Regions from separate parts of the Faecalimonas umbilicata genome, predicted to be linked through region 2. Evidence: riboswitches for the same ligand, from Rfam matches in the RefSeq annotation. Region 2 holds a riboswitch; the other holds the start of a gene.

Region 1 (11,020 bases), 1.3 Mb from region 2:
GTATTCTCCTTTTGCACTGATCAGTTTCTTCACGTCACCTTCCAGTACAACATCATTGATAACATCTGTTACTCTCTCTACACCGAATTTTTCACACTGCTCTGTCATTCTGGCGATCAGAGATGGGCCACTTTCACCCTCAACAATCTGTCCAGGATAGTTTTCAATCTCATCTGTAATAGCAATCTGTCCACCGTCTTTACCTTTTTCTACGATTAATACAGACATTCTTGCTCTTCCTGCGTACAGACCTGCTGCTAAACCAGCAGGACCTGCACCCAGGATCACTACGTCATAAATTTTGCTCATAACGCTGTTCTCCTTCTTTCTTGTAGAATTATTCGAAAATTGTCTGATCTTCTACTTCTGTCTGAAGAGCTACAAGAGCCTTCTCAACTAATTCTCTACGTAATTTATATTCCTCTTCCTTCTCTAAAGCAGGATTTCCAAGTGGATGTGGAATAGCAATTGTAGGAACGATTCTGTTAGCACCAACTGTCATAGAAATTGGTGTTACTGTACACATGTGTACTACTGGAAGTCCAGCAGCTTCTACACCTTTAACCATCGTTGCACCGCAACGTGTACAAGTACCTCAAGTAGAAGTCAGGATAACTGCGTCAACTCCATCTGCTTTCAGTTTCTGAGCAAATTCATCTGCAAATGCTTTTGAAGATGCTACTGCAGTACCGTTACCAACTGTTGTGTAGAATTTATTGTGTAATTTTCCGATGATTCCTTCTTTTTCCATATCGCGGAGAACGTCAACCGGAAGAACACGGTCAGCATCTTCATTAGCGTATACTGGGTCGTATCCACCATGAGCTGTCTCGTATGTTTCTTCTGTTAAATCCATAACTCCTGTGATATCGTACTCACCATAGTGAGAAGCGTTTGAAGATTCGATATGATCTGGATTTCCTTTCGGAACAATACCACCAGATGTTACTAAAGCGATTGTAGCTTTAGAAAGATCTTTTACAGCTGGGTTTGGAGCTACTCTGTCGAATGCCGGCATTGGGTATTCTGTTGTGTATGGCTTATCAGCTAATTTTGCAAGTAACATATCTACTGCACGTCTAGAACCACGTTTTTCTTCAAAGAAGTTTACACGTACTCCGTTTGGCATGTAGTTATCCTGGCAAGATGCACCGATTGCTTCTTTTTTAGCTAATTTAAGAGCTAATGGAGCCATTTTCTTAACGGCATCTCTAGCACCTGCTGCATTGTTCTTTGTAGGTACTGTATATACTTTGTTTTTGAACATATCAGCACCTGGGTTTTCTACGTACATACCTGTTACTGCAGGAATTCCTAATTCTTCCTGAACAGCGTCACAGATTGTACCACAAGCTACACCGTAACGTCCAGCGTTGAAAGCTGGTCCAGCGATAAATACATCTGGATTTAACTCTTTTACCCATGCTAAAATTGTTGCTTTTGCTTCTTCAAGATTTTCGTTGAAGTAAGAGTCACCACATACGATTGTAGAAATAATCTCTGCTTCATCTTTGAAAGCTGCTTTGAAAGCTGCCCCAGGTCCCATTACTTCACCATCGTGACGTTCAGCTGGGATGTGAGCTTTTTCTTCTCCACCGATCTGTGCGAAGAACTGGTTGATATAATGTACTACTTTAATCATTATGTTTTTTCCTCCTTCCCTATCTTGCACTTAAGTAACCGAAACCTGTTTCGTTTGTTGCACCAGTAATTGCCTGGATTTCAACTTCAATTGTTCCATCTTCACGTAAGCTGTGTTCGTTACCACCAGCGATTGTGTTCACGTAATCTAATGTTCCGATCACTTTGTCAAGTTTTGGAAGCACGATTACCTGGTTAGCATTTCCGCCTGTGATTACTGCGTCAGCTGCTACGTCAGCATCTGCTAATGACTGAGATTTTCCATCACGTCCAGCGTATTCGTCAGTAATGATTACTGTCTTAACACCTTCTGCTTCGATTTTCTTACAGTTCATGATAAGGTCTGTATCTGGGTTACCGAAACCTTCCTGAGATAATACGATACCATCAAGATCTAATAAACGGCAAAGTTTAGCTGTCCAGTCTGATGAGCGCTGCTTATCAGCAAGGTATACGTTTTCGTTTGTAATAATATGGCAAACAAAGTTTAATGTTTTACCGTGTTCTTCAAATAAATCATGTACAACACCATTGTTTTCATGTACATATGTAGGGTTCTTATCACATGCAGATACACAGTTACCAGATACGATAGCACCGTCCATAATTTCTGTTGGTGTCATAATTGTAGATAATGTTTTCTTAGCATCTACTCCGTATACATATGTATCGTGAAGTAATCCCTGAGACTGTAACATCTGAACATATGCTACTCTTGGAAGTCCTGGGAATTTTTCAGCACCTTCCATAACTCCATATGTTTCAAATACTTCTGTTTTATCTGGTGTCAGTTCACGAGCTAACTCTCCAAGGTAAACAGCTACTCTGAATCCTGCAAATCTTACAGCTGGCTCATAATCGTGCTGTTTGATTCCTTCTACAGGTTCACATACAACAACTAAGTTGTTTAATTTTGAGAATGGTGTATATTCTGCACCTGGGCCTGTCATATCGATGATACCTTCCTGGAAACCAACGATCTTACCTGCTGTAACAACAGCCATACCTTTGAGTGCATATGTTTTACCTTCACCAACTGTATCCACCTTGCTGATTACACCTGGGAAAATTCCTCCACGACCTTCAACTTTTACACGTGGCTCGATAACATCTTTTACAGGTGTGATTCTTACGCTCTCACCCGGTCTTGCAATATCAAGCTTGCAGTCTTTAATTCTTTCGTCCTCAAGAACGATTGCTTTTACAGCTTCTTCATCAACATAAAGTACGCCATCTTCGATTTTAGACTCTGGTCCAAACTGAATGTCTTTAATGTTAATGTGACCTAATTCTAATCTTCTCACTGTAAATTCCCTCCTTTATTGTGTTTAGTTATATATGCTCTAAGTACCTTAACGTACTATTACAGCCAATGTCATTGAATTTTTCATTTTCTCTTGCTATTCAATCCCATCTGCGATTCTTTTTTTAAAAAATCGCAGACGGAATTGCACTCTCAATCAATTTCAAATCCACCACTTGAAAATCTTCATAGACTTCCGGTGCATACTTATCTGATTTAAACTGAAATTTTTTACAAGACTGAATCGCATACTCAATAATCTCCATAGACCGCGGATCCAGCTTTTCTTTCTTTTCTGACACCATAATCGATTTATACGGTGTTTCATTCGGCTTCACACTTCCAGACAGCGGATGTGTCAGAAGCTCATACCCTTCATAAATATAGTTTCTTACTTTTCTAAGTATCTCCTCATAGGAGCACTCTACGAACTCAATATGATATTCATTTTCTAATGTTTCTTTTACTAAGGGATTGTTTGTTACTATCTTAAATGCTTTTTTCATGTTCTCACCTTGTTGTTAAAAAAAGGACGGCTTTCGTAACTGTTGCTACCAAGTCGTCCTTTCTGTTCTTTTCTGACATTACGTCCAAGTCCAGAATATGGTCCATTTCTCACTCCTTTTGCCTGAAAGTTTCACCAGTTAATTGACCGTTACCTGGTTTGCATCTTCGGCGGTTTCCTGTTTCAGAAACGCTCTCACAAGAAATATCTTCCCATCTTCTTTTCCAATATTTATTTTTTCTTCATCTGTTTTGGCTTGAAGTTATTAAAGTAATCTTTGTGTACTTCTTTTACTACCTTACTCAGTGCAAACAGACCGATAATATTCGGAATTACCATTGCACTGTTGAAGCAGTCTGCCATGTTCCAGATTAAATCAACTTTTACTGCTGATCCTGCTACGATACATACCGCCACAAGAATCGCATATACTTTCACTGCTTTTGATCCAAATAAGTACTTGATATTTGCTTCACCGAAGAAATACCATCCGATGATTGTAGAAAATGCGAAGAAGAACATACAGATTGCAATGAAAACTTCTCCAAATTTTCCAAATACGCTTGCAAATCCAGCCTGTGTAAGAGCTGTTCCTGTGAAAGCTGCTCCTGTCAATGGATCTGTCTGTCCTACCATACCACTTGTAAGGATTACAAGTGCTGTTAAAGTCAGAACAACAAATGTATCAATAAACACACCCATCATAGCAACAAAACCTTGTTCTACAGGATGATCTACCTTTGCAACTGCATGTGCATGTGGTGTAGATCCCATACCTGCTTCATTTGAGAACAATCCACGTCCAACACCTCTTGCAAGTGCTCTAGATACTGTCCAACCAAGAACTCCACCGCCGATTGCCTGCGGATTGAAAGCTCCTACGAAGATATCGTGAAATGCCTTCGGAATCATATTTCCGTTACAGATGATGACAATCAATGCACCCACAATGTAGAATGCTGCCATGATCGGGACGATCTTTTCTGTCAAGGAAGCGATTCTTGAAATACCACCCACAAAGACAAACAACGAAATAGCTGCGATAATAATACCGATAATCCATGGATTAATTCCAAATGCTGTTCCGAATGCATCTCCAATGGAGTTAGACTGTACTGCATTTCCCATAAAGCCTAATGCAAAGATAATGAGTACTGCAAATGTTGCTGCAAGAATCTTACCGAATTTTCCGGTAAATGCTGCTCTGATGTAGTATACAGGACCTCCGGTAACTGTTCCGTCATCTCCGACCTGTTTGTACTTCTGAGCCATAAGTGCTTCCGCATAAATTGTTGCCATTCCTAAGAAAGCACTTACCCACATCCAGAAAATTGCTCCAGGACCACCCATAGCGATTGCTGTTGCTGCTCCCGCAAGGTTACCTGTACCTACTTGTGCCGCGATAGCTGTTGCTAACGCCTGGAAGGAAGACATTCCTTCTTTTCCGGCTTTGTCGCTTTTTTTGAAGAGACCTCCAAAAGTACGCTTCCAGCCTTCTCCGAATCCTCTTACCTGAATGAAGCCAAGATTAAATGTGAACCAAAGTCCAGCACCTACCAAAACTACAATCAAGATTTTGTCTGCTAGTACACCTTGAATGGCTACTACTAAATCATTCAGACTCAAACAAATCCCTCCTCACGCACCGTTTTTCGGTGGTTTTATTGAATATCTCTTATGTCATATATATTACATGATGAGCGGGATTATTTCAACTCTTTTTATGCATTTTACACATCTTTGTTCAGATTTTTACACATTTTTAGGTGTTTATTTATATCTTCTATATATGAACTTTGTTTTTTATTTATTTTGCATATTTCATTATATCTTATTTTGTTCATTTTGTCTATTGTCTTTTTTCATCTTTTGAAATCTTAGTCAAATTTTTGTCAATTTGCTAGTTTTCGACAGAAAACAAACCGCTTTCGACAAAAAACCTACGAAAAAAGACGAATGTCCGTTTGGCATTCGTCTCTTTTCTTTCTATACAAAATATCTATTTATTGCAATTGTTACAATATTTCTTCTACTTCCACACTTACAGCGCTATCGTACATTAGACATTGATCTCAGCGGTCATTCCAAGAACTGCTTGATTCTCTTCTAAAACCGGACGGATTACATTCTCAAGGAAGCTTTCTACCTGTTCTTTCGCCCGTCCTGTATATCTGGACGGTTCCATTGTTTGCTGCAATTCTTCCAATGTCATATTAAATGCCGGATCTGCCGCAATTAATTCCAACAAATTATTATCCAGACCTTTTTCCTTTACATTGCGTCCTGCCTCCATAGAAAGTTCGCGAATTCTCTCATGAAGTTCCTGTCTGTCTCCTCCGGCCTTTACTGCATCCATCATAATATTTTCTGTTGCCATAAATGGAAGTTCTGCACGCAGACGCTTTTCAATCACCTTCGGATATACGACAAGTCCATCCACCACATTCAGGCACAGATCCAAAATACCATCTATTGCCAAAAATCCTTCCGGTATGCTAAGCCTTTTGTTTGCAGAATCATCTAAAGTTCTTTCAAACCACTGTGTAGCAGATGTGATTGCCGGATTCAGTGCATCTGCCATCACATATCTGGACAGAGACGCAATCCTCTCGCTCCGCATCGGATTTCTCTTATAAGCCATCGCAGAAGACCCTATCTGGGATTTTTCAAATGGCTCTTCTACTTCTTTTAAATGTTGAAGCAAACGAATATCATTAGAAAATTTGTGCGCACTTGCCGCAATTCCCGCAAGAACATTTAACACCCTTGTATCTACTTTTCTAGAATAAGTCTGACCGGAAACCGGATAGCAGGCTTTAAATCCCATTCTCTGTGCAATCATCGGATCAATCTTATCGATGGTGTCCTGGTCCCCATCAAACAGTTCCAAAAAGCTTGCCTGAGTCCCTGTTGTTCCTTTGGAGCCTAGAAGTTTCAGACTTCCGGCTACATATTCCAAATCTTCCAGATCCATCAGAAACTCCTGCATCCAAAGCGTTGCCCTCTTTCCAACTGTCGTAGGCTGTGCCGGCTGAAAATGCGTGAACGCAAGCGTCGGAAGTGCTTTATACTCATCTGCAAACTTTGCAAGTTCTGCGATAACATTGACCAGTTTCTTTTTCACAATTTTAAGCGCCTCTGCCATCACAATAATATCTGTATTATCTCCAACATAACAAGATGTAGCTCCAAGATGTATAATTCCTTTCGCCTTCGGGCATTGCTGGCCAAAAGCATACACATGCGCCATCACATCATGTCGTACTACTTTTTCACGCGCTCTTGCCACATCGTAGTTGATACAATCTGCGTGCGCCTTCATTTCTTCAATCTGTTCTTCCGTAATATTTAGTCCAAGTTCTCTTTCTGTCTCCGCAAGCGCGATCCAGAGTTTTCTCCATGTGCGGAATTTCATATCCGGCGAGAAGACAAACTGCATTTCTTTACTTGCATATCTTTCTGATAACGGGCTTTGATATCTGTCAGTGCTCATATTGTTATTCTCCTTCTACTTTTCTTTATAAAAGTCCAAGACGGTGGAAAACCTCTTCATAGGCTTCCTCGACGTTCCCCATATCACGGCGGAATCTGTCTTTGTCAAGTTTTTCATTGGTATCTACGTCCCAGAGTCTGCATGTATCCGGTGACACTTCATCTGCAAGAATGATTGTTCCATCCGGCAATCGTCCAAATTCAATTTTGAAATCAATCAATTTCATACCTGCATCCAGGAAATATCCTTTCAAAAATTCATTTACCTTTTTTGCATAAGTACGAATGGTGTCAATCTCCTCCTGCTCTGCCAATCCCAGTGCTAACGCATAATCATCATTAATAAATGGATCTCCAAGTTCATCATTTTTATAACTAAATTCTAAAATTGGGCACAGGAGTTCTGTTCCTTCTTCGACACCCATCCGTTTTGAAAAGCTCCCGGCTGCCACATTTCTTACAATCACTTCAAGTGGTACAATCTCCACTTTCTTCACAGCAGTTTCACGGTCATTTAACTCTTCTACCAGATGAGTAGGGATCCCTTCTTTTTCCATCATCTTAAAAACATGATTTGTCATCCGGTTATTGACCACTCCTTTTCCAGAAATCGTACCTTTCTTCTCTCCATTAAATGCTGTCGCATCATCCTTATAAGATACGATCACCACCTCAGGATCTTCGGTCAGAAATACTCTTTTTGCTTTTCCCTCATAGAGTTGTTCCATTTTTTTCATATGCTTTCACCAGTTCCTTTCCTATTTTTCAATCAGCAAAGTTGATTGCGTCGGTACGTTGATTTTATCTTTTCAATTTCCAGCAGCTTTGCTTTTCCTTCTTCACGTTTTTCCTGTGCGTATGTCTGCAGTTCCTCCATCAGTTCCCGGTGCACTTTCGGGTACACTGTGTTTTTCAGCAGAAAGAGTTCATATTCTTCCTTTGTATACGCCTTATACGCACAGTAAATATATGCTTTGACGATCGACGGCTCTTTGTATGTCTGAAACGCCTTTTCATACATCTCCATCGCTTCCCGGTAAAGAAATTGTCTGCCATATGCCGATCCAAGGCACGCATAAATCTTTCCATAAAAAGCATCTTCCACCGAATCATCCCTATCGCCATATAAAATGGACTGATACACAAGAATCGCATCTTCGAATTCTCTGTTTTCCAAAAGATTATCCGCTTTATATTTCTGTCGTTCAATTTCTTTTTGATTTTTCAACCGGTCCAAAATATTTTGGATCTGCTGCAGTTCTCCCGCTGTATAAATCGAAGAGCTCGACAAAATCCGCATGACAAATCGCTCTTCCGAGCTATGTTTTTGCAGCATCGTCCGAAGTTGCTCTGCCAGCCTTAAAAGCCCAAGTTCTGCTTCTATCCAGTCACAGAGTCTCTCATTGACAATCGTATAATCAATCAGATACAGATTATTGGAGAGATAATAGCAGAGTTCTTCCAATGTGTAGATCCGGCAGTGGATCCGCGACACTTCGTACGGCTGTTTTGCGCGCTTTTTATTACATAGTATCAAACTGCTCATTTCTTCCTCCTAAATAAATCGTATGTTCCCTGACAAAATCTGTAGCCGGGAAAAATTCTCCAAATCCGACATCTTTAAACAGAATCTTGCAGACATTCTCTTCGACAAAAAGAACTTCTACTTGAAGCCGGATCGTATATTTTGCACGTTTTGGAAGCTCATTTACTTGCACGCGCTCGATGCGTGATGTGCCGGTCAGCAAGGACTCCACCTTGATTTCAATATCATCCGTGTCTTCTAAAAGCACTTCCCACTGACCATCTCCTTCATACCAATGTCTGCCCCATGGTACAAGTGGGTACCATTCTTCTTTTCCATGCTGCCGCAGCTGAATAGAAATCTGCTCTTTCAGCTTACTTTCATCAAGATACACCGGCCCTTCCTGTTCTTTCATCAGTTCTTCCTGTCCACGCTGGTATGCTGTATAGCATGCTCCTTTGCTGTACAGATTATTTCCAAGAAATGCCCTTCTTCCATTACACAACACCTTCAAGGAATTCGGATACCAGTTATTTTCAAATCCTTCTCCCATCAAAAATACAGAGGAAACGATTTTTTTCTCAAATACACTCTCGATAAATTTTTGAAAGCGAAAATCTGCCATCTTAGCCTGCTCGACATTCAGCACCGGATACACCGCTTTCAGCTCTTCCATCTGAGCACTTGCCACCTCATCAACAGTGACAAACGTCTGCTTCTTCAACTTTGCTCCCGCCGCAATCTGACTTAACATATATGCCTTAATCTGTCTTTTGTCACAGTAAAACAGCGCTGATTCATATTGCCAAAGCTCTTTTGGCTGATAAAACATAAAATAGCAGTAACTTTCTTTGTAGTCCTGCACATGGATCTTCTTCCGTTCGATCCCCATCCGCTGTCCAATGCCCCTCAGCATCCTTGCAATATCCGGACTCATCTCGGGCACACAGAAGACAATCGACTCAATCTTGTCAAACTGCTGAAGTGTGAGACGGATAAATTTTGCAAGAAGCCACACTGCATCGTAAGTTCTTCTCCCCAAATGGATCTTAGCTCCGTGCATACTTTTGGCAAGCAGATCTGTCGCCATCGCCCCATCCTTGTGTTTTGCATGACTGCGAGCCTCTTCCCCGATATACCATGCATCATTCTTGCATCCGATCACAAGAGGAATCTGATATTCTCTGGACTCGTTTTTCACTGTCTCCGGCTCATGCTGCGCTTCATTATAATAACTGATCTGGCATCCTTCTTCACTCAGATCATATCCAATAATACTGCCTTGTCCCATATCTCTCCCCCCTATCAATAAATCGGAAACAGAAGTTCTGACATCTGCTCTTCCTCTGCAAAATTTTCTATCAGTTCTTGCTTTTGTCCTTCGCGGATCAGCTGGTTGATGCGCATATATTTTCCAATCTCCTTCTGTCGATCCACTTTCCTGCAGACTGCCTTTTCCGTACGAATCTCACTCTTTTCACCAGATTCCACGAAATAATAGCGGAGTTCTTCTCCTTCAAACAAGATCATCGACTTCACATAGACATTCTCATAGACCGGACCAAGTACCTCCGAATGATACTCTCCTGCCTCTTCTCCATCCCGGATCAGTTGATATCGAAAAGTTACTTTCCCTTTCTTTTTTGCATAATATGCTACCATCGTCTTATCATATAGCTGGAGTTCCTTTAACCAGTCTTTGCGATACTGTAAGAAAAACGGAAAATAAATCTGGCGGATACTCAGTTCGCGCAGAAACGTCAAGAGCATGTTTTCCTGAACATCTCCCCACGCATGATCTGCATAATACTGAAGTACAGCAATCTGACACACTTCTGGTATCGTGGACTGGTGATGATATTCCATACATAAAATTTCCATCACTTCATCGGCAATCTCTCTTTGCTTTGTGACATACTCTCTGCACACATAAACAAGATATGCCCATTTCAAACGATAATATGGCTTTCCATAATAGTAATCCAGAAAAATCTCCGCCTCCCCAAACATCTGCTCAGAAAACAGCATCTGTGTCAAAATACGTTCTGCTAACTGGAAGGTCTGTATCTCATACTCTCTCGCCACACGCCAAAGCCGTTTCATATCTTTTGTCGGTCCACAATAGTAATTTGCCAGATAAGTCAGCACTGCCTTATCATAATATTCCTCCTGGAACAAAGAGAAGGTCAGGTAGGTAAGAAAATCATCTTCCGCATAGTTATCCTCTCTGATTTTTTTACTGCATAGATGAAAAACTTCTTCGTGCTCATACTGCTCTAATCCATTGTCCTGCACCTCTTCAAACGTCAGCGGTCGGCTGCAGTATCCTTCTTCCTCTTCCTGCTCTGGATCCGGTCTGCACAATTCTAAATAATGCTTATCATAAAAGAGACGTCTGCTCTCATAATTTACAGATTCTACATAGTGGATCCCATTTCTTCCTTCCCAGACAATGCGGTCTTCCTTCGAGTACAGATGGATTTGTGCTTTTCCATCGATCACGGAAACTCTGTTTGCAATCTCTCCTTCGGCGTTGATTACGATTACTGATTTC
Region 2 (11,020 bases):
CATACTACCGCGATGGACCGTGCAATGGAAGCAGGTATTGATGATGTCGGAATCGGTGTGCTGTTCGGTCTTGACAAATACCGCTATGAATTTGCAGGACTTCTGATGCATGCAGAACATCTGGAAGCTGCATACGGTGTGGGTCCTCATACGATCAGTGTGCCGCGCTTATGTCCAGCCGACGATATTGACACAAATGATTTTGACAACGGGATCAACGATGATATTTTTGCAAAACTTGTGGCATGCATCCGCATTGCAGTGCCTTATACCGGCATGATCGTATCTACCCGCGAGAGCCAGAAATCCCGTGAGCGTGTTCTGCACCTTGGAATCTCCCAGATCAGTGGCGGCTCCAAGACAAGTGTAGGCGGATATGCAGAGCCGGAGCCGGAAGAAGAAAACTCTGCACAGTTTGACCTCAGTGATACAAGATCACTCGATGATATTGTCAAGTGGCTGATGGAAATGGGATACATCCCAAGCTTCTGTACTGCCTGCTACCGGGAAGGCCGCACCGGCGACCGTTTCATGTCTCTTTGCAAATCCGGTCAGATCCAGAACTGCTGCCAGCCAAATGCACTGATGACACTGAAAGAATATCTGACAGACTATGCTTCTCCTGCGACAAAAGAAGTCGGAGAAAAACTGATTTTAAAAGAACTGGAGCAGATTCCAAATGAGAACGTACGCGCAATCGTTATTGACCATCTACGCGCGATTGAAGAAGAAAATCGGAGAGATTTCCGTTTCTAACATCTCTCAAACGTACCGCTTTGGTCACTGATACTTTTTCTTTGTAACACGATACTCTACTTATCATGGAAAGGACTGTAACTGACATGAGTTTAAATGCAACCCCTTCCTCTGAACGCCTACATATCGGAATCTTCGGGAAACGAAATGCCGGAAAATCCAGCCTGATCAACGCACTGACCGGTCAGAATCTCGCAATCGTCTCCGACATCAAAGGGACAACAACGGATCCGGTATTAAAATCCATGGAGCTTCTCCCGCTTGGTCCTGTCGTACTCATCGACACTCCGGGACTTGATGACCACGGACCACTCGGAGAGCTGCGCGTTCAGAAGACCTACCAAATGTTAAATAAGACCGATATTGCCATCCTTGTTGTGGATGGCACCATCGGGATGACGGAGGAAGATCTCGCTCTTCTGGAACAGATCCAGAAAAAACAGATTCCCTATGTCATCGCATTCAATAAATGTGATCTTTGCCCGACTAGCGAATCCCAGATGCCAGATACGACTACAGACACCTCGAAAAACGGATCAGCTATTTCTATCAGTGCTGCCTCCGGATTTCAGATTTCTGCACTCAAAGACCTGCTCGGCGCAATCCAGCCAAGCGAAGAAACAAAACTTCCGATCGTCAGCGATCTGCTCTCCCCCATGGATCTTGTGATTCTCGTGATTCCGATCGATGCCTCTGCACCAAAGGGACGTCTGATCCTTCCACAGCAGCAGACCATCCGGGATATTTTGGATCATCATGGGCGTGTGCTCTGCGTACAGGATACGGAGCTTCGCCAGACATTAGACGAACTGTCTGTCAAACCACGAATGGTCATCACCGACAGTCAGGCTTTTGCTCAGGTAGACCGACAGACGCCAAAAGATATCCCTCTTACTTCCTTTTCAATCCTGTTTGCAAGGCATAAAGGGAATCTTTCCACTGTCGTAAACGGCGCCCACACTTTGGATTCTATTTCTGACGGAGACAAAATACTGATTTCCGAGGGATGCACGCATCATCGGCAATGCGAAGATATCGGCACTGTGAAACTTCCACGCCTGATTCGCAGCTATACAAACTGTGAACCGGAATTTCACTTTACAAGCGGCACAGAATTTCCAGCTGATCTATCCCCATATAAGCTGATCATCCACTGTGGTGGCTGTATGCTCAATGACCGCGAGATGAAATACCGGATTGCCTGTGCCGAAGATCAGAATGTCCCAATCACAAATTACGGGATTGCGATCGCACAGATGAAAGGGATCCTTTTCCGCAGTATTGAATTATTTGATCTCTCTTAGTATTTTATAGTACAACAAACATCTTTTTCATATTTTGTGCAATACAAAAAGAAGAAACATCGTCGCCTCTCCCCAGAGGTTTCGCGGTTTCTTCTTTTTACATATTTGCCTCTTTTTACTTTATGCCACTTTTCTCCCTATGTTTACGGATTGCAAAAAATAGGCCTGCTCGTTCTGTACGGATTACTTCTCTTCGGTATCTCTCCGATTCCCTATCCTTCCATGTGTGCGTCAGATTCTGCGTAATGCTTTTTGAAAATATGTCCTCCCACATATCCTGCCAAGATCCCGCCTGCTACACCGATAGCTAATGCAAGGATTACTTTTACCGGTGAATTGAACGCAAATGGTGCGATCACTCCCGGAATCGGTGATGCTGTTCCCGGCGCATTACATACAATTCCAAGTAGGGACGCTCCAATACCTGCAATTCCTCCACCAAAGAAATTAGATCCATAAATTGGGATCGGGTGTTTCGTCACAATGTGAGCCTGTGTCAATGGCTCTACCATAACTGCGATCGTACTGCTCTTATCCCCTAATTTGAGCATTTTGAAAATCATTCCGTTTGTAAATGCCCCACCGACACATGCGATACATGCAATTCCCATCGGAAGTCCAGTCAGTCCAAGCATCGCCGTCAACGCCATAGAACTAAGCGGTGAGGTACAGATCATTTTCATCAAGCCTCCGAGCATAAATCCCATCAATACTGGTGACTGATCTGTCGCTGCTGTGATCATAGATCCGATGTGTTCCATCGCTGCATTTACAACTGGATCGGAAATATATGCAATTCCTCTTGCCAGCGGTGCCACACAGAGCGCTCCGACAATCACATCCAGCCCTGTCGGTAAATATTTCTCAAGAAGCGGTGCAACAAATCCAACTACATATCCTGCAATAAATCCCGGTAAAATTCCATATCCTCCCAGCGCTGCCCCCGCAACAACTGCGTATACCGGATTTACTCCCATCATGATCGGCACCATGATCGCTGCTGCAACTCCACCTAAGCTTCCGGCTGTACTTCCTACTTCACCTAGAAAGCTGACTCCCAGTAAGTCACCCGAAATATATCTGTGTACTGCCTCCACAAGAAATGTAGCCACCGCTGCACTTGCCATCCCGGACATCGCCTCTGATCCTTTCGGTGCCTTCATACTAAACAGCGAAAATGCCGCCAGTGTGACTAACAACAACCCTAACCCTGATATTACTGCCATTCTTTTGCCTCCTCTTTCTTTTGCAGTTCCTGTTCCCGGAAAATGCGAACAAAAAAAGACACAGACAAACAAAGCACGCCTATACTTTTGTTCATCTCTGTCCTCGAACCTGAAAGTTTCCTTATGTTTTACTTCAATTATCATTCTTAACTTCCGTATTTCACAAGTTTCTTCTTCGGTACGCATACTCGCGTTCTCCAGAGAGCTCGTCCAAATTCAATCCTTTTGCCTGAGAGCTTTGGTACTCCTTTCCCCTTCGGCGCCACATCGGTTTCCCGTGTAGTCTCTCTCGAATTTATCATCCGACTCTATAAACATATTTACATTCTATATACATGTGATGATACTGTCAATCAATTTCCCCTTCCGCTTCGTCTTTTTGTATATTCTCCATAGTTTTAGCCATCCTATTTTGGTTATTTTGCCATATCCTTTTTGTGCTATCCGACGATTTTTTCACTCTCTTTTTACACTTTTGGAATCTGATCCTCTTTTCTATCCTTGGAACGGTTCCTCGTAATCTCTCAACAAATTCTGCTCCCGGTTCTTTATTTTCCTGCTCCTTTTATGCTATACTATAAATAGTTATGCAAAAAATCTCTCAGGAGGATAGTTTATGAACTTTTTAAGTATATTTGATGTGATCGGCCCTAACATGATCGGTCCTTCCAGTTCACACACGGCTGGCGCCGTATCGATTGCACTTCTCGCAAGAAAAATGTTTCCGGAAGAAGTGAAAAAAGTAACGTTCACCCTTTATGGCTCTTTCGCCAAAACTTACCACGGACATGGAACTGACCGTGCGCTGCTGGGGGGAATTCTCGGTTTTTCTACCGATGATGAACGGATCCGTGATGCGTTTTCCATTGCAACTGAGCGAGGTGTGGAGTACGAATATATCATTGATGAGAAAACGATGACGAATCACCCAAACACTGCCGACATTGATCTTATAGGCGTGACCGGGCATACCTTATCGATCCGCGGCGAATCGATCGGAGGGGGCAAGATGAAAATTGTCCGGATCAACCAGATCGATGTAGAGTTCACGGGAGAATACAGCACCCTCATCGTCAGTCAGACAGACAAACCTGGCGTAGTAGCCCACATTACCCAGTGTCTGAGCGAAGAAAATGTAAATATCGCATTTATGCGTCTCTTCCGCGAGGACAAAGGCGCCAATGCATTTACCGTTGTAGAATCCGATGAGACGATTCCATCGTCTGTATTAGAGAAAATCAAAACACATGAGCATGTATCTGATCTGATGCTCATTCAGATGTAGGAGGAGACATTATGGATTTTTATTCAGGACAAGATTTATTAGATTTATGTCAAAAAGAAAAGATATCAATCTCTTCTGCCATGAAGCAGCGCGAGATTACTATGGGCAGTCTCTCTGCCGAAGAAATTCAGGTAAAACTAGAGACGGTGCTTGCCATCATGAAAGATTCCGTTCATAAGCCTTTAAAAGAACCAGTCCGTTCCATCGGCGGTCTCCTCGGCGGAGAAGCGAAGAAAGTAGCAGATCATTCCTCCTCCCCAAACAGTGTATGTGGTTCTATGCTATCAAAAGCAATTGCTTACAGTATGGCTGTTCTTGAAGTCAATGCTTCCATGGGACTGATCGTTGCAGCACCAACTGCCGGTTCTTCAGGCGTGTTGCCGGGTGTCCTGCTCGCTCTGGAGGAAGTACATGCCCTTCCGGATAACAGCATTTACGACGGTCTTCTAAATGCAAGCGCGATTGGTTATATCTTAATGCGAAATGCCTCTGTCTCCGGTGCGGAAGCCGGATGTCAGGCAGAAGTAGGCGCGGCCTCTGCAATGGCTGCCAGCGCTGTCGTTGAAATCATGGGGGGAACTCCTGAGATGTGTCTTCACGCTGCAAGCTTTGCACTTTCCAATCTACTCGGACTCGTCTGCGACCCAATTGCAGGTCTTGTAGAATCCCCATGCCAAAGCCGGAATGCGATCGGTGTCGCAAATGCGATCACCTGTGCAGAGCTCGCATTAAGTGGTGTGAAACATCCGATTCCATTTGACGAAATGGCAGAAGCTATGCACCGTGTCGGGCAAAGCCTTCCATTCGAACTGCGGGAAACAGCTATGGGCGGATGCGCCGGAACTCCAACCGGATGTGCGCTTGGATGCAGTATTTGCGGAAAATAGAACTAGATTTTCTGAAAAAGGCAGTTACAAAATGATTTTTTCCATTTTGTAACTGCCTCTTCTATTACAGACGCCTTATATATTCTTATTCTTATCTTTTTCTATTCCTTCTGAAGACTATCCTTTTTTCTTCGACTCCTCCTGCTCAAGCGGACCTATACTCCTTGCACTTACAATCGAAGAAAATACGATCTGTGTCTGTGTCTTTCCATATTTCTGAAGCGTTCCAACAAACCGATCTAATTCCATGGTACTTGGAAACAGTACTTTGATCAACATAGAGTAGGCTCCTGTAATATGATTGCACTCTGCCACATTCCGAACCCCCCGGATAAATTTGCAAAATCCATCCTTTTGTTCCGGTTTTAACTCCATATTGATAAATGCAGTAATATGGTATCCCATCTTCACCGGATCTGCGATCATTGTATATCCACAGATGACATTCTCCCGCTCCAATCGCTCTACCCGCGCTGAAACTGCAGGAATAGACAAGTGTACTTCCTGTGCGATTGCCTTCAGTGGTATTCTCGCATTCTTCTGCAGCATATTCATGATCTCTCTGTCTATCTGATCCATCATCCTTCCTCCTTCCTGCCATTATAGAGAACTTCTCAAAGAATTACAATCCTTTCTACTAATTTTGCCAAAAACTTTCTCCTAAATCTTTCTTAAAAAAATAAAGTTTTTATCGTTTCATATTAACATTTCTAACTACTTATACTTTATTTTTTCTTTCTTTTCACACTTTTTCTCTTCTCCTTTTCTCCTTTCTCTGTCCGTGTTATATATAAGTCAGAAGAAATTTGTCTGTAAGTATATGTTACCGGCAGACAGCGTTTTGAAAGAGATTACGGAGGAAAGAAACTATGAAAACAAGATTAGAAGCTGATTCTATAGGTATTTTAGAAGTCCCTGCTGATGCGTATTATGGAGTACAGTCCCTTCGCGCCAAGCACAATTTTCCCATTACAAGCAGACCACTCCATCCGGAGTTTATCAAAAGCATCGTCATTTTAAAGAAGGCTGCCGCACTTACAAATGAAAATGCGGGCGAACTTTCCAGCGAAGTGTCCGAAGCGATCTGCACTGCCTGCGACGAAATTTTAGAGGGGAAACTTTTTGATCAGTTCATCGTAGATGCCATTCAGGGTGGTGCCGGAACTTCTGCAAATATGAATGCTAACGAAGTTATTGCTAATCGTGCTGACGAATTACTTGGCGGAACAAAAGGTTCCTATCAGCATGTACATCCTAATGACCACGTCAATATGGCTCAGTCCACAAATGATATCATTCCAAGCGCCGGAAAACTAACCGTATTAAAACTGCTTGTTCCTCTTTTCAGAGAACTGGAACGGCTTTTGAATGCACTGTTAGAGAAATCAAAGCAATTTGACCACATTTTAAAAATGGGACGTACACAGCTTCAAGATGCTGTGCCGATGCGACTCGGTCAGTCTTTCCATGCTTATGCTTCCGTGATCCAAAGAGATATCCATCGTCTGGAAAACGCTCAGAAAGAAATGTACCGCCTGAATATGGGGGGAACTGCCATTGGAACTGCAATCAATGTCAGCCACTCCTATTTACAGCATATCTGCCCGAAAATTGCAGAACTGACTGGACTTCCGTTCGCATCCGCAGATGACTTGTTTGATGCGACACAGAATCTGGACGGATTTGTGACGGTCTCTTCCTCTCTAAAAACTTGTGCCGTCAACTTATCCAAACTTTGTAATGACCTTCGCCTTCTGAGCAGTGGTCCACGCACTGGTTTTGCCGAAATCACGCTCCCGCCAAAGCAGAACGGTTCCTCGATTATGCCTGGAAAGATCAATCCAGTCATTCCGGAAGTCGTATCTCAGGTCGCATTTAACATTATCGGTAATGACTGCACGATCACGATGGCTGCGGAAGCGGGACAGTTAGAATTAAATGCCTTCGAACCGGTCGTCTTCTATAATTTATTTGAATCGATTGAAACCTTGACATCAGCAGTACAGACTCTGACAGATAACTGTATCCTTGGAATTACCGCAAATGAGAAGCACTGCGAAGAATTAGTCGATGCAAGTGTTGGAATCTCCACTGCATTATGCCCAACGATCGGTTACAAACCTTCTGCTGAGATTGCGAAAGAATCTTTAAAGACTGGAATTCCGGTTCGCAAACTCGTCATCGAAAAAGGGCTTCTATGCCCAAGTGAAGCAGATGTGCTGCTTAATCCATTTACGATGACCGAACCACAATAGTCTTTGCACTCTAGAAAAATATGACACAAAATTATAAGAAGGATTTGGCAAAATTCCAAATCCTTCTTATGTTACATTCTTATATGAAAAAGAATGGAGATATTCCCCGCCAGATGAATCATCTCAATTTACAGCTGAATCTGTGCAAATACTTCCCCGATTGGCCTGCGGATACAAAGATCTGCCTCCACAGTTCTCGCTGTCTCACTTTTATTAATGACCACAAGATATTTTCCACGGAAATAATCAATAAATCCAGCTGCCGGATAAACAACAAGGGATGTTCCCCCGATGATCAGCATATCTGCCTCGCTGATCGCCCGGATCGCACGCCGGATCACACTGCTGTCTAAGCCCTCCTCATACAGAACAACATCCGGCTTAATGATTCCTCCACAGATACATCTCGGAATTCCTTCTGCTTCCTTCACGGTGGCTGCGTCATAGAACTTTCCACATTTCTGACAGTAATTTCTATGAATGCTTCCATGCAGTTCCAGCACCTGTTCACTCCCCGCTTTCTGGTGCAAACCATCGATATTCTGCGTGATCACCGCAGTCAGTTTCCCCACATACTCCAACTGTGCCAGCTTTTCGTGGGCTGGATTCGGCTCCGCCTCCAAAAACATCATTTTCTCCTTATAAAATTCATAAAATGCCTCCGGATTGCGCACAAAGAAACTATGGCTCACAACCTGCTCCGGGGTATACTTATAATTTTGCTGATACAGCCCGTCTGCACTTCGGAAATCAGGAATCCCACTCTCCGTAGATACCCCTGCGCCGCCGAAAAATACAATTTTTTGACTTTCATCGATCATCTTCTGTAACCGCTCTATCTCGTGTCTGCTTTCCTCTTCCACGAGCATTCCTCCTATTCCTTTTTCTCTCCCTGCTCAATCGGATATTCTCTAAAAAATTCCGACAATTTATCCAGTGTCTTTAAAAGCACCGGCAGTTCCTCTTCCCCGAGACAATTGATCACTGCCTCTGTCATCTTCCGGTGGAATTCCTGATGGTGATAAAATGCCCGCTCTCCCTTTTTGGTCAGACGGATATGAACGACACGCCTATCCTGCTCACTCCGCTCTCTGACTGCATATTTCTTATTCACAAGACTGTTCATCGATGTCGTAAGTGATCCTGCGGTAATATTCAGTTTTTTTGCAATCACAGACATCGTACTTCCTTCCCCCAGCCCGATTGCTTCGATGATATGCATGTCATTGTTACTGATATCTTTGTATTCTTCTGTGATGATCGCCTTTTCTTCCAGCTCCCATATTTCATTAAACAAATGAACGAGAACATGATTGATTGTTTCATATGTATTCACTGTCTCCGGCTCCTTTACCAACATCTTGTTTTTGTCTGCTGCCGACATTCTTATGTTGATATTATACACACGGATTCATCAAAGAAGCAATGACTTCTTTCACGGTTTCTATTTTTTGTGCCCGGTAAGCATATGCTCCACAAAACAGCAGCGCATGTTCAATATCGCCCTTTGCCGCCGCGATCAGCGCATCCGTAATACAATAAGGAATCTCCTGCGGTCTGCAATTTTTAATGCATCCATGACACGGACTGTGAGGGATCTGCTCCCCCGCCATCACTTTCTTCATAAACGAGTTTAAAATCGCACGTCCCGGCATTCCCACCGGACTTTTCACAATAACGATATCCTCTTCTGTTGCATTTAAATATGCTTCTTTATATCGTTGATCGGCATCACATTCTTTTGTTGTCACAAATCTTGTCGCCACTTGTACACCATCCATACCAAGTGAAAGTGCCCGATTTACATCACTGTGATTCTCAATTCCACCTGCCAAAAACAGAGGAATCTTCCTTCCATAGCGCTCTTCGTATTCTCGGACAACATTCTTGATCTTTTTGATTTCCCCGGCATAAGTTTCTACATCATAATATGTAATCTGTTCCTTTGTAAATCCGAGATGCCCTCCGGCAGACGGTCCTTCGATCACAAGCACATCTGCCGTTCGCTGATATTTCTTATCCCAATATTTCAGAATGACTTTCGCTGATTTTTCCGTGGAGACAATCGGTGCAATCTGTACGTTGCTCTCTGCCACATATTTCGAAAGTTCTGTCGGAAGGCCTGCACCCGAAATGATCAGATCTGCTCCGGCACGGACAGCCTCCCGGACATAGTCTTCATAATGGCGCATCGCTACCATAATATTAAATCCAATAATCCCATCCGGCGAGATTGCCCTTGCTTCCTCCATCTCTTTTTCAATTGCACGCAAATTTGCCTTTCTTGCATCTGTGTCAAAATCAGGCTCCTGATACCCTATCTGCGCTGCTGAAATGATACCAATCGCACCTTCTTTTGCCACGCTCCCGGCCAGTCTGCCAAGACTGATCCCGACTCCCATTCCTCCCTGGAGGATCGGAACTTTGAGCTGCTTTTCCCCAATTCGTAATCCTTTTTCTTCTAACTTCATACCTGATACCTATCTCTTTGCTTACTCATTTTCGATGTGTATTTCTCTTACAGTCTCCGGAACCTCTGATATCTTCTTTCTGTGCGCTCTGACTCTTCCATTCCCTGATACGTTTTCAAAAATCTTCTGATATGCTCTCGAAGTTTCTTTGTCACCGGAGCAAATGTCTCACTTGTGAATGCTTCCGGTTCTGCAAAGACCTGCTCTACAATTCCTGCCTCATACAAATCTTTTGCAGTCAGTCGCATAACTTCCGCGGCTTCTTTTGCCCGCTTACTGTCCTTCCACAAAATTGATGCAAACCCTTCCGGTGATAAGATCGAGTAGATTGAATTTTCCATCATCCACACCTCATCTGCTGTCGCCAGTGCAAGTGCACCGCCGCTTCCACCCTCCCCGATGATCACAGAGAGGATCGGAACTTTGAGCGCAGACATCTCATAGATATTTCTTGCAATTGCCTCTCCCTGTCCTCGCTCTTCTGCCTCTAGGCCGCAAAATGCCCCCGGTGTATCGACCAAGCAGAGAACCGGACGATGGAATTTTTCCGCCTGCTTCATCAGGCGCAATGCCTTTCGATACCCTTCTGGTGACGGCATTCCAAAATTCCTCGCAATATTTTCTTTTGTCGTTGTCCCTTTTTCCTGTACGATGACCGTGACTGGTTCCCCACAGAACTGTGCGATCCCGCCGATAACCGCCTTGTCGTCTCCAAAAAGACGGTCTCCATGCAGTTCCACAAAATCATCAAATAACTCCCTGATGTAGTCAGATCCAACCGGGCGATCTTTTTTTCTGGAAACCTGTACACGCTCCCACGGTGTCATTTCCCGTAT

What was found. A riboswitch is a leader RNA that binds a small molecule or an ion and turns the genes downstream of it on or off. The one in region 2 is predicted to bind glycine.
Region 1: linked by a shared signal. The riboswitch ahead of ACGG81_RS08890 (GrdX family protein) and the one ahead of ACGG81_RS03055 (PTS sugar transporter subunit IIC) in region 2 are both predicted to bind glycine.

Annotation. Positions count from the first base shown of each region.
Region 1 covers NZ_AP031411.1:1,858,376-1,869,395, forward strand. The annotation lists gene trxB (thioredoxin-disulfide reductase) at 1-309, opposite strand, end outside; gene grdB (glycine reductase complex selenoprotein B) at 338-1,642, opposite strand; gene ACGG81_RS08885 (glycine/sarcosine/betaine reductase component B subunit) at 1,662-2,945, opposite strand; gene ACGG81_RS08890 (GrdX family protein) at 3,070-3,450, opposite strand; glycine riboswitch at 3,551-3,659, opposite strand; gene ACGG81_RS08895 (sodium:alanine symporter family protein) at 3,681-5,075, opposite strand; gene purB (adenylosuccinate lyase) at 5,509-6,942, opposite strand; gene purC (phosphoribosylaminoimidazolesuccinocarboxamide synthase) at 6,968-7,678, opposite strand; gene ACGG81_RS08910 (hypothetical protein) at 7,711-8,487, opposite strand; gene ACGG81_RS08915 (DUF5716 family protein) at 8,465-9,757, opposite strand; gene ACGG81_RS08920 (DUF5717 family protein) at 9,772-11,020, opposite strand, start outside.
Region 2 covers NZ_AP031411.1:595,837-606,856, reverse strand. The annotation lists gene hydG ([FeFe] hydrogenase H-cluster radical SAM maturase HydG) at 1-756, shown strand, start outside; gene hydF ([FeFe] hydrogenase H-cluster maturation GTPase HydF) at 843-2,060, shown strand; gene ACGG81_RS03055 (PTS sugar transporter subunit IIC) at 2,273-3,286, opposite strand; glycine riboswitch at 3,374-3,493, opposite strand; glycine riboswitch at 3,494-3,588, opposite strand; gene sdaAB (L-serine ammonia-lyase, iron-sulfur-dependent subunit beta) at 3,903-4,571, shown strand; gene sdaAA (L-serine ammonia-lyase, iron-sulfur-dependent, subunit alpha) at 4,583-5,458, shown strand; gene ACGG81_RS03040 (Lrp/AsnC family transcriptional regulator) at 5,576-6,037, opposite strand; gene ACGG81_RS03035 (aspartate ammonia-lyase) at 6,328-7,713, shown strand; gene ACGG81_RS03030 (NAD-dependent protein deacylase) at 7,842-8,582, opposite strand; gene ACGG81_RS03025 (MarR family winged helix-turn-helix transcriptional regulator) at 8,588-9,049, opposite strand; gene ACGG81_RS03020 (NAD(P)H-dependent flavin oxidoreductase) at 9,111-10,184, opposite strand; gene ACGG81_RS03015 (acetyl-CoA carboxylase carboxyltransferase subunit alpha) at 10,232-11,020, opposite strand, start outside.